3 regions of the Streptomyces sp. NPDC050422 genome follow, and region 2 is predicted to be linked to each of the others. Evidence: riboswitches for the same ligand, from Rfam matches in the RefSeq annotation. Region 2 holds a riboswitch; each other region holds the start of a gene.

Region 1 (5,154 bases), on a different contig from region 2:
CTTCCTGCTGCTGGTGCCGCTCACGGACGCGGCCCGGGCCCTGCCCGGGATCCGGGTGCGCCGGCTTCCCGCCCGGATGGGCAGTCCGGTCGACCACTGCCTGACCTCCTTCGACCAGGTCTTCGTGGGCCGTGGGGCGCTGCTCGGCGGCGCGCAGGGGCGGGTCGGCGACGACGGGGTGTTCCGCAGCGACACCGAGGGGCGCAGGCGCCGCTTCCTCGCCTCGATCGGACGAGTCACCACGGGCCGGATCTGCATGAGCGCCAGTGCGGTGGGCTCCGCACGCGCCACGCTGGCCGTCGCCGTCCGCTACGGAGGCCACCGCCTCGTCTCGGGGGGCCGCTCGGCGCCGCCGGTGCCGGTCGTCGCCCACCGAAGCCACCACGGCCCCCTCGCCGAGGCCATGGCCACCGTCTTCGCGATGAGCCTGCTGCACCGGCGCGTACTCGACCGGTGGGAGAAGGCCGCTGCGCGGCCGCCCGCGGAGCGGGAGGCGGCCGAGCGGCTGGTCGACATCGCCAAGGGATGGATCACCTGGCAGGCCCGGTCCGTGATGGTCGAGTGCCGGGAACGGTGCGGCGCCCAGGGTCTGCTGGAGAACAACGGCATGACCGAGCTCGTCACCGGGATCGAGGGCGCCATCACCGCCGAGGGCGACAATCTGGCCATCCACTCCCGGGCGGCCGCCGGCCTGCTCTTCGACGCGGCACGGACCCCGCAGGAGGAGCCCGCCGCCGGCCCTCCGAGCGGTGACCTCGCCGACCTCCGGTTCCTCGGACGGCTTCTGGACCAGGTGGAGCGCATCTGGTTCGCCCGGGCGGCCGCACGGATGGCGCAGGTCCCCGGCGGCGGCCCGCTGGAGCGCTGGAACGCGGCGTCCGGCCCCGCGCTGCGGGGCGTCGAGGCCCATGCGTACCGGCAGGCGGCCCACGCGTACGAGAACGCGCTCGCTGCTCTGCCCGGCGGCGGGGCCCGTGAGCGGCTGGGTGAGCTGGCCCGGCTGTTCGCGCTGCGCTGGGTCGCCCGGAACAGCGGCGACCTACTGGCCGCAGGCCACCTGACCGCCGGTCAGGTCGATGGACTGACCGAAGCCACCGAGCAGCTGGTCGCCGCGGTGAGCCGCCATCTCCCGGAACTGGCCGCATCCTTCGCACTGCCCGGGGAACTGCTCGCCGACTGGCCCATCGCCGGAGCCCACTACACCGACGCGTACGACGACCCGGGCGCCGCCTGGCACACCACCGTGGCCCGGGAACCGGCTGGGGGCGCGCGATGACGGGCACACCGCACCGGACGGCGGACGCGGTCCGGCGGCTGGGTCTGCGTGTCGTCCTGCTGGCCTTCTGGGGCACCGCCGCCGCGCTCTCACGGTGGTGCGGGGGGCCGCTCACCAGTGGTGGCGAATCGGTTCGCCGCAAGGCGTAACCGGAGCGAGGGCCTCCCGGACACCCCGCGGCCGGGGTGGTGCGCGGCACGCGGCCCCGGCCGCACCCACCGCCCCGTACCGCCGGGGTGCACTGCCGCTGAGCTGCGCGGAGGTGCGTGGTAGCGTGCCCGGAGCCAGTCGAACTCCACGTAGGGGTCAGGGAATCCGGTGCGAATCCGGAACTGACGCGCAGCGGTGAGGGGGACGGGCGGGGCCACGGCCACTGGGAGACCCACGGTTTCCCGGGAAGGCGTCCCGTCCGCATGAACCCGAGTCCGAAGACCTGCTGGCGCCCACGGTCCGGTACCGGGCCGCGGAACTCCGTACACCGGGCCCCGCGCATGGGCCCAGAGACGCCGAGGTACTCCGTGCCGCCCATAACCGGCCGCGCCCGCTCCGCCGCCCTGCTCACCGCCGCCCTGATCCTGCTGACGGCCTGCGGCGGCGGCAAGGACGGCACCGCCGCCAAGTCCCAGGGAGCCGACGGCTATCCGGTCAACTTGAAGAACTGCGGACGCACCGTCACCGTGGACGCGGCGCCGAAGCGCGCCGTCCCGGTCGACCAGGGATCGACCGAGATCCTGCTCTCGCTCGGCCTCGCCGGCCGGCTCGCCGCCACGGCCACCTGGACCGATCCGGTACTGAAGGGGCTGGAGAAGGCCAACGCGGGCGTCCCGAGGATCTCCGACAACCGCCCCTCGTCGGAGAAGGTCCTGGACCAGGAGCCCGACTTCGTCAGCGCCTCCTTCGAATCGACCCTCGCCAAGGGCGGTGTCGCCCCCCGCGAGCAGTTCGAGAAACTGGGTGTCCCCACGTACGTCTCGCCCGCCGACTGCACCGCCAAGGACAACAGCAAGGACGGCGACGGCGTCCGCACCGGCGCCCTGACCATGGACAGCGTCTACGCCGAGGTGCGCGACCTGGCCAAGGTGTTCGGCGTTCCCGGGCGCGGCGAGAAGCTCGTCGCCGAGCTGCGCGCCCGGGTGCGGAAGGCGACCGGGGGCATCGACGCCTCCGGCACCTCCCTGATGTACTGGTTCGCCAACTCCGAAGCCCCGTACCTGGCCGGCTGCTGCGGTGCGCCCGGCATCATCACGCGGGAACTCGGCGCGGAGAACGCCTTCGCCGACACCCACGAGGAATGGCCGCAGATCAACTGGGAGACCGTTGCCGACCGCGACCCGGACGTGCTGGTCATCGGTGATCTGACCCGCAAGTCGCAGACCGCCGAGAGCGCCGCGAAGAAGATCGCCTTCCTGGAGTCCAACCCCGTCACGAAGAACATGGACGCCGTCCGGCACAAGCGCTACGTGCTGCTCAGCGGCCAGGCCATGAACCCGACGATCCGGACCGTCGAAGGCGTGGAACGCGTCGCCGCCGGGCTGCGTACCTTCGGGCTCGCGGGGTGACGGACAGCGAACAGGCCGCGCCACCGCGCGAGGACGCGGCTGGGTGCACCCGGGGTGTCCTGTCCACGCGGGGCATCCGCAGCGGGCTCCTGTGGGCCGCCGGACTCCTGCTGCTCGCCCTGTCCGTCGCCCTCGCCGTCACCATCGGCCCGGCCCGGATCTCCGTCGCCGACGTCTGGTCCACGGTCGCCTCCCACCTCGGAGCCGGTGAGTCGCGGCTCAGCCCGATCCGCGACGGCATCATCTGGAACCTGCGCATGCCGCGCACCCTGCTCGCCGCGGTCTGCGGCGCGGGGCTCGCGGTCTGCGGCACGGTCATGCAGTCGCTGCTGCGCAACCCTCTCGCCGACCCGTTCGTCCTCGGGGTCTCCTCCGGAGCCTCGACCGGCGCGGTGGTGGTGGTCGTCCTCGGCGTCGGCGGGGGAGCGGTCTCCCTGTCGGCGGGGGCGTTCATCGGGGCCCTGTGCTCCTTCGCCCTCGTCATGCTGCTCAGCCACACCCTCGGCGGCAGCACCGACCGGGTCGTCCTGTCCGGGGTCGCGGCCATGCAGCTCTTCTCCGCGCTCACCTCCTTCGTCGTGATGACGGCCGCCGACGCCGAGCAGACCCGCGGGGTGCTGTTCTGGCTGCTGGGCTCGCTCGGCGGCGTCGGCTGGAGCGACGTGTGGATCTGCTCCGCCGTGCTCGCCGTGACGCTGCTGATCTGCCTCGGCCATGCCCGTACGCTCGACGCCTTCGCCTTCGGGCAGGACGCGGCGGCCACCCTGGGCGTTCACGTCGGCCGTACCCGGATCATCCTGTTGTGCACGACCGCGCTGCTGACCGCCGCACTCGTGAGCTCGGCCGGCGCCATCGGGTTCGTCGGACTGGTGCTGCCGCACGCGGCCCGTGCGCTGACCGGTTCCGGACACCGCAGGCTGCTGCCGGTCACCGCGCTTGCCGGGGCCGTCTTCCTGGTCTGGGTCGACACCCTCGCCCGGACCGTCCTCGACCCGCAGGAGGTTCCGGTGGGAGTCGTCACCGCACTGATCGGGGTGCCTGCCTTCGTGCTGGTCCTCTACCGCACCCGGCGGTCCCCATGACCCGGACCGTCCCCGGCGGCCTGCGGGCCGACCGGGTCAGCAGGGAGGCGGGCGGCCGCCTCATCCTGGACGGAGTCTCACTCGCTCCGCCGCCCGGCGCCACGATCGGGCTGATCGGCCCGAACGGCTCCGGTAAGTCCACCCTGCTGCGGATACTGGCCGGGGTCCTGGCCGCGGACGCGGGAACGGTCTCCCTCGATGACGACCTGCTGGCAGCCGTCGGCCGCCGCACCGTCGCCAGACGCGTCGCGGTGGTCGACCAGCACGCCGTCACCCAGGTCGAGCTGAGCGTCGTGGACGTCGTACGCCTGGGCCGCATCCCGCACCGCCGTGCCTGGTCGGCGCCGACGGCGGCGGACGAGGCGGCGGTGCGCGAGGCGCTGGAACGGACCGGTCTCGCCGGACACCGCGACCAGTCCTGGCACACGCTCTCCGGCGGTGAGCGCCAGCGCGTCCAGATCGCCCGCGCCCTCGCCCAGCAGCCGCGGGAACTCCTGCTGGACGAACCGACCAATCACCTGGACATCCAGCACCAGCTCGAACTGCTGTCCCTGGTCACCTCGTTGCCGCTGACCGCCGTCGTCGCTCTGCACGACCTCAATCTGGCCGCGATGTTCTGCGACCGGATCGTGGTGATGAACGAAGGACGTGTGGTCGCGGGCGGCACCCCGGAGGAGGTGATCACCGAGGCGCTCATCGCCGACGTTTACCGGGTGCGGGCCGTCGTGACACCGGACGGCCCGCAGGGCAGGCCCTCGGTGCGTTTTCGTCCGGAGCGTCCCTGAGTGACGCAGTGCGGCCGCCGGGGCGTGCTGTCCGGTGGGGCGAGAGGGGCGGACCCCGGTGCGGGGTCCGCCCCTCTCGTGTGCGGTACGGCCGTCCGGCGCGGTGTGCCGGGGGGTCAGCGGCGCCGCCCCTGACCGAACTCGCCGCCCATGTCCTTGCCACCCATGTCCTTGCCGCTCTTGGTGGTGCCGTCCGCGTAGTCGATCTGCTCCTTGCGCAGTTCGGCGGAGACTTCCTTCTGCTCGGTCACCTTCTTCGTTTCCATCCGGACCCGTTCGACCGGCACGGTCTCCTTGCGCATCGTGGCGCGTTCGGCGTGGAGGGTGACCTCCACGTCCTGCTCGTTGATGTCGGACCGGGCCGCCTTGTCGCCCGGCGTGAGCGGTTCACGGACCACGCGCACCTCTTCGTGCGTCACGGGGACGGTCCTGGTGACGTTCTCGGTGACGAC
Region 2 (5,154 bases):
ATCTACCTGGTCATCGTCGTGGCGATCATCTACATCCCGATCAAGCTCGGCGGCTTCGACGACATCTTCGCCAAGGCGGGCGATGCGTTCTCGGCGAAGAACGAGGCGGCCGGCAAACCGGTGGCCGGACTCGCACCCGGTGAGGCGGGCCACTGGGGTTACGCCACCCTGGCCCTGGGCTCGGCGCTGGCGCTCTTCATGTACCCGCACTCGATCACGGCGACGCTCTCCAGCCGCAGCCGTAACGTGATCCGCCGCAACACCACGATCCTGCCGCTGTACTCGCTGATGCTGGGCCTGCTCGCACTGCTCGGCTTCATGGCGATCGCCGCCGGCGTCAAGGTGGACAACGGCCAGCTGGCCATCCCGCAGCTGTTCGAGAACATGTTCCCCGACTGGTTCGCGGGCGTGGCCTTCGCCGCGATCGGCATCGGTGCGCTGGTGCCCGCCGCGATCATGTCGATCGCCGCGGCGAACCTGTTCACCCGCAACATCTACAAGGACTTCCTGAAGCCCGACGCGACACCCGCGCAGGAGACCAAGGTCTCCAAGCTGGTGTCGCTGCTGGTGAAGGTCGGCGCGCTCGCCTTCGTCCTCACCATGGACAAGACGGTCGCGATCAACTTCCAGCTGCTGGGCGGGATCTGGATCCTCCAGACGATGCCGGCCCTGGTCGGCGGGCTGTTCACCCGGTGGTTCCACCGCTGGGCGCTGCTCGCGGGCTGGGCGGTCGGCATGGCCTACGGGACGCTCGCCGCGTACGGGGTCGCCAGCCCGACCCAGAAGCACTTCGGCGGGTCCTCCAAGGAGATCCCGGGCCTCGGCGAGATCGGCTACATCGGCCTGACGGCCATCGTGCTGAACGTCGTGGTGGTCATCGTCCTCACGTTCGTCCTGAACGCCGTCAAGGCGCCCGCCGGGATCGACGAGACCTCCCCGGGCGACTACACCGCGGACGCGGGCGACCCCGGCGTGAAGGCGGAGCTCCCGCCGGCCACCGCCGGTGCGCCGGGCGGCCACTGACCGCCGGATACGCGTGAGCGGGCCGCCGCACCCCTGCGGGCTGGGGTGCGGCGGCCCGTTCGCGTGTCCCGCAGAAAAACCCTTGCGGCTCCGGCCCCCGCGTGCGGCAGACTTCCGCCCATGGACATAGCGATCCGGCCGGTCGAGCCCGCCGAGCACACACTCCTCGGCGAGATCACCGCCGAGGCCTATCTCGGCGACGGGCTCCTGGACTACGGTGCCGACGATCCGTACCTGGTGCAGCTGCGCGACGTACCCCGCCGGGCCGCCGAGGCCGAGGTGCTGGTGGCGGCCGACGCGCGGGGCCGCGTCCTGGGCGGGGTCACCTACGCCCCGCCGGGCAACCCGTGGGCCGACATCGCGGCGGCGGACGAGGCCGAGTTCCGGATGCTGGCGGTCTCCCGCGAGGCCCGCGGCGCCGGGGCGGGCGAGGCGCTCGTACGGGCCTGCATCGACCGCGCACGGGGCGCCGCGGGGGTCACGGGGCTCGTCCTGTCGACGCAGCCGGCGATGCTCGGGGCCCACCGGATCTACGGGCGCCTCGGCTTCGTACGGACCCCCGAGAAGGACTGGAACCCCATCGAGGACCTGAAGCTGCTGACGTACCGTCTGGAGCTGCGCCCTCCGGCGTAACAGCGAGCACGACACAACATGTGGGGGCTGCCGCAACCGGCAGCCCCCACATGTATGCTCATGCCTGCTGTCGCCGCAGGGAAATCCGGTGCGAATCCGGAACTGTCCCGCAACGGTGTATTCGGTGTGCATTTGCGCACCCCCGAGTCCGAGGTCCTGCCGACAGCGCATCCGGCTCGACCGATCCGGATGCCCAGACGTCCGGGCCTCGTGGATGGGCCGGTGGACGCCGCACGGAGCGCTGCCCTGCCGGGTCCCGCTCCGTCCGGCTGCCCCCGCTCCCCCGAAGGCCCCGAGCCGAGCGAGGGAGAGCACCGCGTGACCATCGCGCCAGCCGATCCGGTTTCCGTGGCCGAGTCAACGGGAACCACGAGCGACGGACCGGGGACCGTACTCCTGCGGACCCTGACCGACCTCACCGCCGATCTGCCCGACACCGACCCCGGACGCGTCGCCGCCGCCGCGCTGCGCGGCCGCAACGCCCGGTCGGACGAGGCCGAACTGCGCTCGCTGGCCACCGAGGCCGCCGCGGGCCTGATCTCCGAGGACCCCGCCTACTCCCGGCTCGCCGCCCGCCTCCTCACCCGCACCATCGCGGACGAGGCGGCCGGGCAGGGCGCGACGTCGTTCTCCGCCTCCGTCGCCGTCGGGCACCGCGAGGGCCTGATCGCGGACCGTACCGCCGAGTTCGTCACGCTCCACGCGGCCGCCCTGGACGCGCTGGTCGGGCAGTCGCTCGCCGACGGCGCCGACGACCGCTTCGGCTACTTCGGCCTGCGCACCCTGCACAGCCGCTACCTGCTGCGCCACCCGATCACCCGGCAGGTCATCGAGACGCCGCAGCACTTCATGCTGCGTGTCGCCTCCGGGCTCGCCGAGGACACCTCCGAGCGCGCCCTGGACGAGGTCGCCGCGCTGTACGGGCTGATGAGCCGGCTGGACTACCTGCCCTCCTCCCCCACGCTCTTCAACTCCGGCACCCGGCACCCGCAGATGTCCTCCTGCTACCTGCTGGACTCCCCGCTGGACGAGCTGGACTCGATCTACGACCGCTACCACCAGGTGGCGCGCCTGTCCAAGCACGCGGGCGGCATCGGCCTCTCGTACTCCCGCATCCGCGCCCGCGGTTCGCTGATCCGCGGCACCAACGGGCACTCCAACGGCATCGTGCCGTTCCTGAAGACGCTCGACGCCTCCGTCGCCGCCGTCAACCAGGGCGGCCGGCGCAAGGGCGCCGCCGCCGTCTACCTGGAGACGTGGCACGCGGACATCGAGGAGTTCCTGGAGCTGCGCGACAACACGGGCGAGGACCAGCGGCGCACCCACAACCTCAACCTGGCGCACTGGATCCCCGACGAGTTCATGCGCCGGGTCGACGCGGACGGCACCTGGTCGCTGTTCTCCCCCGCCGACGTGCCGGAACTGGTCGACCTGTGGGGCGACGCGTTCGACGCCGCCTACCGGGCCGCCGAGGCCAAGGGCCTGGCGCGCAAGACCATGCCGGCCCGTGAGCTGTACGGCCGGATGATGCGGACCCTCGCACAGACCGGCCAGGGCTGGATGACGTTCAAGGACGCCTCCAACCGGACCGCGAACCAGACCGCCGAACCGGGCCGTGTCGTGCACTCGTCGAACCTGTGCACGGAGATCCTGGAGGTCACGGACGACGGCGAGACGGCCGTCTGCAACCTCGGCTCGGTCAACCTCGGCGCGTTCGTCGAGGGCGGCACGATCGACTGGGAGCGGCTCGACGCCACCGTCCGTACCGCCGTGACCTTCCTCGACCGGGTCGTGGACATCAACTTCTACCCGACCGAGCAGGCCGGGCGCTCCAACGCCCGCTGGCGGCCGGTGGGTCTGGGCGCCATGGGGCTCCAGGACGTCTTCTTCCAGCTGCGGCTGCCGTTCGACTCCCCCGAGGCCCGCGCCCTGTCGACGAAGATCTCCGAGCGGATCATGCTCGCAGCGTACGAGGCGTCCTGCGACCTCGCCGAGCGCTCGGGCCCGTTGCCCGCGTGGTCCGAGACGCGTGCCGCCCGCGGTGTGCTGCACCCGGACCACTACGACACCGAGCTGAACTGGCCGGAGCGCTGGGACGCGCTGCGCGCCCGGGTCGCGAAGACCGGGATGCGTAACTCCCTGCTCCTGGCCATCGCGCCGACGGCGACGATCGCCTCGATCGCGGGCGTGTACGAGTGCATCGAGCCGCAGGTCTCCAACCTCTTCAAGCGCGAGACGCTCAGCGGTGAGTTCCTCCAGGTCAACGCCTATCTGGTGGACGAGCTGAAGAAGCTCGGCGTATGGGACGCGCGGACCCGTGAGGCGCTGCGCGAGGCGAGTGGCTCGGTGCAGGGCTTCGCGTGGATCCCCGAGGAGGTGCGGGCGCTGTACCGCACCGCGTGGGAGATCCCGCAGCGTGGACTGATCGACATGGCGGCGGCCCGTACGCCGTTCCTCGACCAGAGCCAGTCGCTGAACCTGTTCCTGGAGACGCCGACGATCGGCAAGCTCTCCTCGATGTACGCGTACGCCTGGAAGCGGGGGCTGAAGACGACGTACTACCTGCGCTCCCGCCCGGCGACCCGGATCGCCCGTGCGGCGTCCGCCGCCCCGATCCCCGAGCAGGCTCCCTCGCCCGACGCGGACGCGATCGCCTGCTCCCTCGAAAACCCCGAGTCCTGCGAGGCCTGTCAGTAATGAGCACCGACAAGAACAAGAACCTGCTGGACCCGGGCTTCGAACTGACCCTGCGGCCGATGCGTTACCCGGACTTCTACGAGCGCTACCGGGACGCGATCAAGAACACCTGGCACGTGGAGGAGGTCGACCTCCACTCCGACGTGGCGGACCTCGCCAAGATGTCGCCCGCCGAGCAGCACCTGATCGGCCGGCTGGTGGCGTTCTTCGCCACCGGTGACTCGATCGTCTCCAACAACCTCGTGCTGACGCTGTACAAGCACATCAACTCCCCCGAGGCGCGGCTGTACCTGTCGCGGCAGCTCTTCGAGGAGGCCGTGCACGTCCAGTTCTATCTGACGCTGCTCGACACCTATCTGCCCGATCCGGACGACCGCGCGGCCGCCTTCGACGCGGTCGAGGAGATCCCGTCGATCCGCGAGAAGGCGCAGTTCTGCTTCCGGTGGATGGACTCGGTCGAGAAGATCGACCGGCTGGAGACGAAGGCCGACCGCCGCCGCTTCCTGCTGAACCTGATCTGCTTCGCGGCGTGCATCGAGGGGCTGTTCTTCTACGGCGCCTTCGCGTACGTGTACTGGTTCCGCTCACGCGGGCTGCTGCACGGTCTCGCCACGGGCACCAACTGGGTCTTCCGTGACGAGACGATGCACATGAACTTCGCGTTCGAGGTGGTCGACACCGTCCGCAAGGAGGAGCCCGACCTCTTCGACGACGCGCTCCAGCAGCAGGTCACCGACATGCTGAAGGAGGCCGTCGAGGCGGAGCTGCAGTTCGGCCGGGACCTGTGCGGCGAGGGCCTGC
Region 3 (5,154 bases), on a different contig from region 2:
AACTTGTTGACCAGGTAGCCGGCGATCAGTGCCTGGTCCTCGGCCGAGAGCAGCGCCGTCGTACCGAAGAACGAGGCGAAGACCCCGCCGCGGTCGATGTCGCCGACGACCACCACCGGGAAGCTTGCCGCCCGTGCGATGCCCATGTTCACGATGTCCGTGCGCCGCAGATTGATCTCGGCCGGGCTGCCCGCCCCCTCGCAGATCACTGCGTCATACGTGCCCCGAAGCTGCTCCAGGCAGTCCACGACGGTGGACAGGAGCGACTCCTGGCGTCCGCCGTGGTAGCCGCGGGCGCTCATCTCGCCGACCGGACGCCCCATCAGGACGACCTGGCTGGAGCGGTCGCTGCCGGGCTTGAGCAGCACCGGGTTCATCAGGGCGGTCGGCTCCACCCGGGCGGCCTGGGCCTGCATGGCCTGGGCGCGGCCGATCTCCGCGCCCTCGCGGGTGACGAAGGAGTTGAGCGACATGTTCTGCGCCTTGAACGGCGCGACCTTCACGCCCCGGCGCACCAGCCAGCGGCAGATGCCCGCGGTGACGACGCTCTTGCCCGCGTCCGAGGTGGTCCCGGCGACCAGCAGTCCGCCGCTCATGTCGGTCTCCGTCCAGAGAGTCGGGGTGCTGCGGTACGAGGGGGTGCCGTACGGAGTGCTGAGGTGCGGGGGCCGGCGATCCGCCGGGCCGCGAGCCCCGCGCCCAGCCGGGCCGCCACGCTCACGCCGAGGGCGAGCGCGCTGACCCTGCGCGACAGCCGTACGGCGCGCTCGATGTCCGCGGGCTCCACCGCACGGCCCGTCTCCCCGTTGAGCACGGGACGGTGCTCGACCCGGCCGCCGTAGGCGAGCGTCCCGCCGAGCCGTACGCCGAGCGCACCGGCGAACGAGGCTTCCACCGGGCCCGCGTTGGGGCTCGGGTGCTTGGCCGCGTCGACCCGCCAGGCCCGGACCGCGCCCTGCGGGTCTCCTCCTGCCGCGACGGCGAGGAGGGCCGTCAGCCGGGCGCCCGGCCAGCCCGCGAGGTCGTCGAGACGGGCCGAGGCCCAGCCGTAACGCCGGTAGCGGGGCGACTTGTGGCCGACCATCGCGTCGAGCGTGTTGGCGGCCCGGAACCCGACGAGTCCGGGGACGCCGCCCAGCGCACCCCACACCAGGGCGCCGACCACGGCGTCCGAGGTGTTCTCGGCGACGGACTCCACGACGGCGCGGGCGATCTGCGGACCGTCCAGGGACTGCGGGTCACGGCCGCACAGATGCGGCAGCCGCTCCCGGGCCAGGTCGAGATCGCCCGCGGTCAGGGCGTCGCCGATCGACCGGGCCTCGCGGCCCAGCGACGTACCGCCGACGACGGACCAGGTGGCGGCGGCGGTCAGGGCGACGGACGCGGCGGGGTGGCGGCGCAGCGCACGGGCAGCCAGTGCGGCACCCCCGGCGGCGCCTCCGGCGCAGACCAGGGTGTGCAGTGCGCCCCACCCGCGGTGGTCGCGCCACAGACGGCGTTCGACGCCTGCCGCGGCCCGCCCGAAGGCGGCGACCGGGTGCCCCCTGCGGGGGTCACCGAGCAGCAGATCGCCGATCAGACCGGCCGTGGCGCCGTACGCGAAGACGCGATCGGCACGCACGGTTCAGCCGGCCGTTGCGCCTCGAAGGACCTGGGGACCTGGGATGGGTTGCACAGGGACGGACGCACGGCAGCCGGGCATGGCGATATGTCCTCACTCAGGGTCCGCGCCCTGGTTCGACGTGACGGCGACGAGAGTCTCCTGGCTTCCGGATCCGCAGTTCCCCCGGCCTTCCAGTCCGCTTGCGTGGACCGTGACTTCCGTGGTGGGGGACTGCTCCCCGGTGACAGTGGCGGGACCGCGCCGGATTCGCACCGGCTTCCTCTGCTGTCGCCGTAATGGCTCCGGCAGTCCACCACGCCCCGCGAACACCCGTCAACTCGCCGTTGACCTGCGACGGTGCAGTGTGCTGAGACGCACATCGGGCCGGTACGCACACGAGGTGCGTCCGGCCCGATGCGGATGAGCGGGAAGGGGGTGGTGGGGCTCAGGCGACGATCAGATAGATGCCGTAGGCCACGGCCGCGGCGCACAGTCCGAAACAGACGTACGCGCCGGCGCGGACCAGCAGGAGCGAACCGCCCGCCGAGCCACCTGCCGAACCGCTCGCCGATCCGCCCTGCGTGGCCGGTTCCTGCTGCTTGGAGAGGCCGACGATGCCGAGGGTGAAGAGGCCCACGAGCGCGACGGTGGCGACGAGGGAGACGCCGAAGACGGTGCCGAGGGCTGCCCAGTCGATGTTCATGTGGATCTGTCCTTACCGGAGGCTCTTAGACCGTGGCGGGTCGGGCCGGGTCGGTGACCGGTCCGGCGGGGGCCGGGATGGTGGCCGTGAGTTCGTGGGTCTGGGCAGCCGTGGTGGGCGGCGGGCTGACGGCCGCGATGGCGGTGGTGACGACGCCCGCGGGCTCGGCGTCCGCGTCCTGGCCGCCCGGGGCGACGTCCCCGTGCCCGACGGGCTTGCGGCGGGACAGCACCCAGATCGCACCGGAGCCCGCGATCAGCAGCGCCGCGACGACCACGACACCCCAGGTGCCCTGCTTGGTGAGGAACTCGGCGCCCGCTCCGACCAGACCTGCGGCCGGCAGGGTCAGGCCCCAGGCGACGAACATGCGGGTGGCGGTGGACCAGCGGACCACGCCCCCCTTGCGGCCGAGGCCCGCACCCATGACGGCACCGGAGCACGACTGAGTGGTGGAGAGGGAGAAGCCGAGGTGCGAGGAGGCCAGGATGACGGTGGCCGCACTGGTCTGGGCGGCGAAGCCCTGCGGCGGCTTCAGCTCGGTCAGGCCGCTGCCCATGGTGCGGATGATGCGCCAGCCGCCCAGGTAGGTACCGAGTGCGATGGCGAGACCGGCGCACACGATGACCCAGACCGGCGGGTTGGAGCCGGGGGAGAGGACGCCGCCGGTGACCAGGGCGAGCGTGATGATGCCCATGGTCTTCTGTGCGTCGTTGGTGCCGTGCGCGAGCGACACGAGCCCGGCCGAGGCGATCTGGCCGGCGCGGTAACCCTTCGCGGTGGCCTTCTCCTGGGCGCCGCCCGTGACCTTCCCGCCGATGCGGTACGTCAGCTTGGTGGCCAGCAGTGCGGCGATTCCGGCGACGACCGGTGCGGCGATCGCGGGGAGCAGCACCTTGGTGACGACGGTGCCGCCGTCGACCGACGACCAGCCCGCCGACATCACCGCGGCGCCGATCAGGCCGCCGAACAGTGCGTGGGAGGAGCTGGACGGCAGGCCGACCAGCCAGGTCAGGAGATTCCACAGGATGGCGCCGACGAGCGCCGCGAAGATGACCTCGGTTCTGAGCCCGTCTTCGTTGACGATCCCGCCGGAGATCGTCTTGGCGACCTCCACCGACAGGAACGCGCCTACGAGGTTGAGAACGGCGGACATGGCCACCGCTGTCTTGGGTTTGAGTGCGCCGGTCGAGATGGTGGTGGCCATCGCGTTGGCGGTGTCGTGGAAACCGTTCGTGAAATCGAACACTAGAGCTGTCACGATCACAATCGCGAGCAGCAGCGTGATGTGTTCCATTTACCCAGGCAATCGTTCGACGGCAGTGGCATGTGGACCGTAGGCAATCCGGGTGAACGGAAGATGAACTGAGCAGGGCGCTGCGGTGACCCCAACCGGAGTGCCGTCGCCCTTTTCGTCCGCCGGGTGGCGGCGGGATTCCGGTACGGGCCGGTGTGGGCCCGGAATCCGGGGTTCGGGCCGGCCTCCGTGGGAGGGGTGGCGGTGGGCCGCTCATCCGTTGAAAGGATCTTCGTATGAGCAGTGAGTGGCGGGAATCGATCGAACGGGCCTGGGACGCGGTCGTCGCCACCGCCCGCAGGACGGCCACCGAAGGACTGGTCGTGGGGACCTCGGGCAACGTGTCGGCGCGGGTCGGCGGGACCGTGCTGGTCACCCCGAGCGGAGTGCCGTACGACCGGCTCCGCCCACAGGACCTGACCGGCGTCGATCTGGAGGGCAACCAGGTCCTCGGCACCATGGCCCCCACCAGCGAACTCCCGCTCCATCTCGCGGTGTACCGGAACACCGACGCGGCCGCCGTCGTACACACCCACGCGGTGCACGCCACAGCCGTCTCCACCCTGGTGGCCGAGGTGCCGTCGGTCCACTACGCCGCGGCGATGCTGGGCGGCCCCGTCCGGGTCGCCGCCTATGCCCGCTACGGCACGGACGAACTGGCCGGAAACATGCTCACGGCCCTGCGCGACCGCACCGGCTGTCTGCTGGGCAACCACGGCACGGTCACCTACGGGGCCGGCCTCGACGAGGCGTACGACCGCACCGCCCAGCTCGAATGGCTCTGCCGCCTCTGGCTCACCGCGAGCTCCGTACCCGGCCGTACCCCGGCCCTGCTCACGCCGGAGCAGCTGAGCGACGTCGGGGAAGCGCTGAAGGGGTACGGGCAGCCGGGCCGGGACCGGTGAGGGCGGCGGCCGGGACCGGTGCGGGAGGCGGCCGAAACCGGTGAGGGCCGGTGAGGCGGCCGGCCCCACGCCCTGCGCGACCTGGCCGGCTCACCGGACGGCCCCCGCCCGCTGGCCCTGCGTGGCCGGGGCCATGACACTGAAGCCGTGCGCCCCGCTACAGCAACGGCAGCTGCCGTCACCACCATCCTGGGCGTCGGCGCGGCAGCGGTCGCGGCCGGCCGGTACGCCAGTGACGTCGCCCTCAAGGCGCCGTCCGGACGACCGCTCCCCGCCGACCGCAGACTGACCGTGCATGCGACGGCCGCCGGGCAGGTCACCCTGACCCGGTCGTTCACCTCGCTCCGGCCAGGCACCTACGGGCTGGTGGGCGACGACGTCCACGCCGTCGTGGGGCCGGTGATCGACCAGGCCCACCAGGCCGCCGACACCGTCGTCCGCCGGCTGGAACGCGTGAACCGCGGCATTCTGCGCCCCGGCGCCAAGGTCCGCATCACACCGGAAGTCCACAGCGGCGACCCCGCCACGGCCCTCGGTCTCGACTTCCGCGAGGTGGAGATCCCCGGCGAACTCGGCGGGCTGCCCGCCTGGTTCGTGCCGGGCCCCCGGGACACCTGGGTGATCACCGCGCACGGCCTCGGCACCACCC

What was found. Region 2 has a riboswitch for cobalamin ahead of ACIBJG_RS15720 (ribonucleoside-diphosphate reductase subunit alpha). Riboswitches for the same ligand answer to the same signal wherever they lie in the genome.
Region 1: linked by a shared signal. The riboswitch ahead of ACIBJG_RS07275 (ABC transporter substrate-binding protein) and the one ahead of ACIBJG_RS15720 (ribonucleoside-diphosphate reductase subunit alpha) in region 2 are both predicted to bind cobalamin.
Region 3: linked by a shared signal. The riboswitch ahead of ACIBJG_RS31670 (cobalamin biosynthesis protein) and the one ahead of ACIBJG_RS15720 (ribonucleoside-diphosphate reductase subunit alpha) in region 2 are both predicted to bind cobalamin.

The regions. Positions count from the first base shown of each region.
Region 1 is NZ_JBITIE010000004.1:214,185-219,338, forward strand. It holds gene ACIBJG_RS07265 (acyl-CoA dehydrogenase) at 1-1,276, shown strand, start outside; gene ACIBJG_RS07270 (hypothetical protein) at 1,273-1,425, shown strand; cobalamin riboswitch at 1,545-1,732, shown strand; gene ACIBJG_RS07275 (ABC transporter substrate-binding protein) at 1,768-2,835, shown strand; gene ACIBJG_RS07280 (FecCD family ABC transporter permease) at 2,895-3,917, shown strand; gene ACIBJG_RS07285 (ABC transporter ATP-binding protein) at 3,914-4,702, shown strand; gene ACIBJG_RS07290 (PRC and DUF2382 domain-containing protein) at 4,819-5,154, opposite strand, start outside.
Region 2 is NZ_JBITIE010000009.1:105,342-110,495, reverse strand. It holds gene mctP (monocarboxylate uptake permease MctP) at 1-1,023, shown strand, start outside; gene ACIBJG_RS15725 (GNAT family N-acetyltransferase) at 1,144-1,656, shown strand; cobalamin riboswitch at 1,704-1,835, shown strand; gene ACIBJG_RS15720 (ribonucleoside-diphosphate reductase subunit alpha) at 1,975-4,353, shown strand; gene ACIBJG_RS15715 (ribonucleotide-diphosphate reductase subunit beta) at 4,353-5,154, shown strand, end outside.
Region 3 is NZ_JBITIE010000023.1:74,451-79,604, forward strand. It holds gene ACIBJG_RS31665 (cobyric acid synthase) at 1-596, opposite strand, end outside; gene ACIBJG_RS31670 (cobalamin biosynthesis protein) at 593-1,621, opposite strand; cobalamin riboswitch at 1,756-1,887, opposite strand; gene ACIBJG_RS31675 (hypothetical protein) at 2,049-2,306, opposite strand; gene ACIBJG_RS31680 (anion permease) at 2,332-3,600, opposite strand; gene ACIBJG_RS31685 (class II aldolase/adducin family protein) at 3,837-4,505, shown strand; gene ACIBJG_RS31690 (alpha/beta hydrolase) at 4,653-5,154, shown strand, end outside.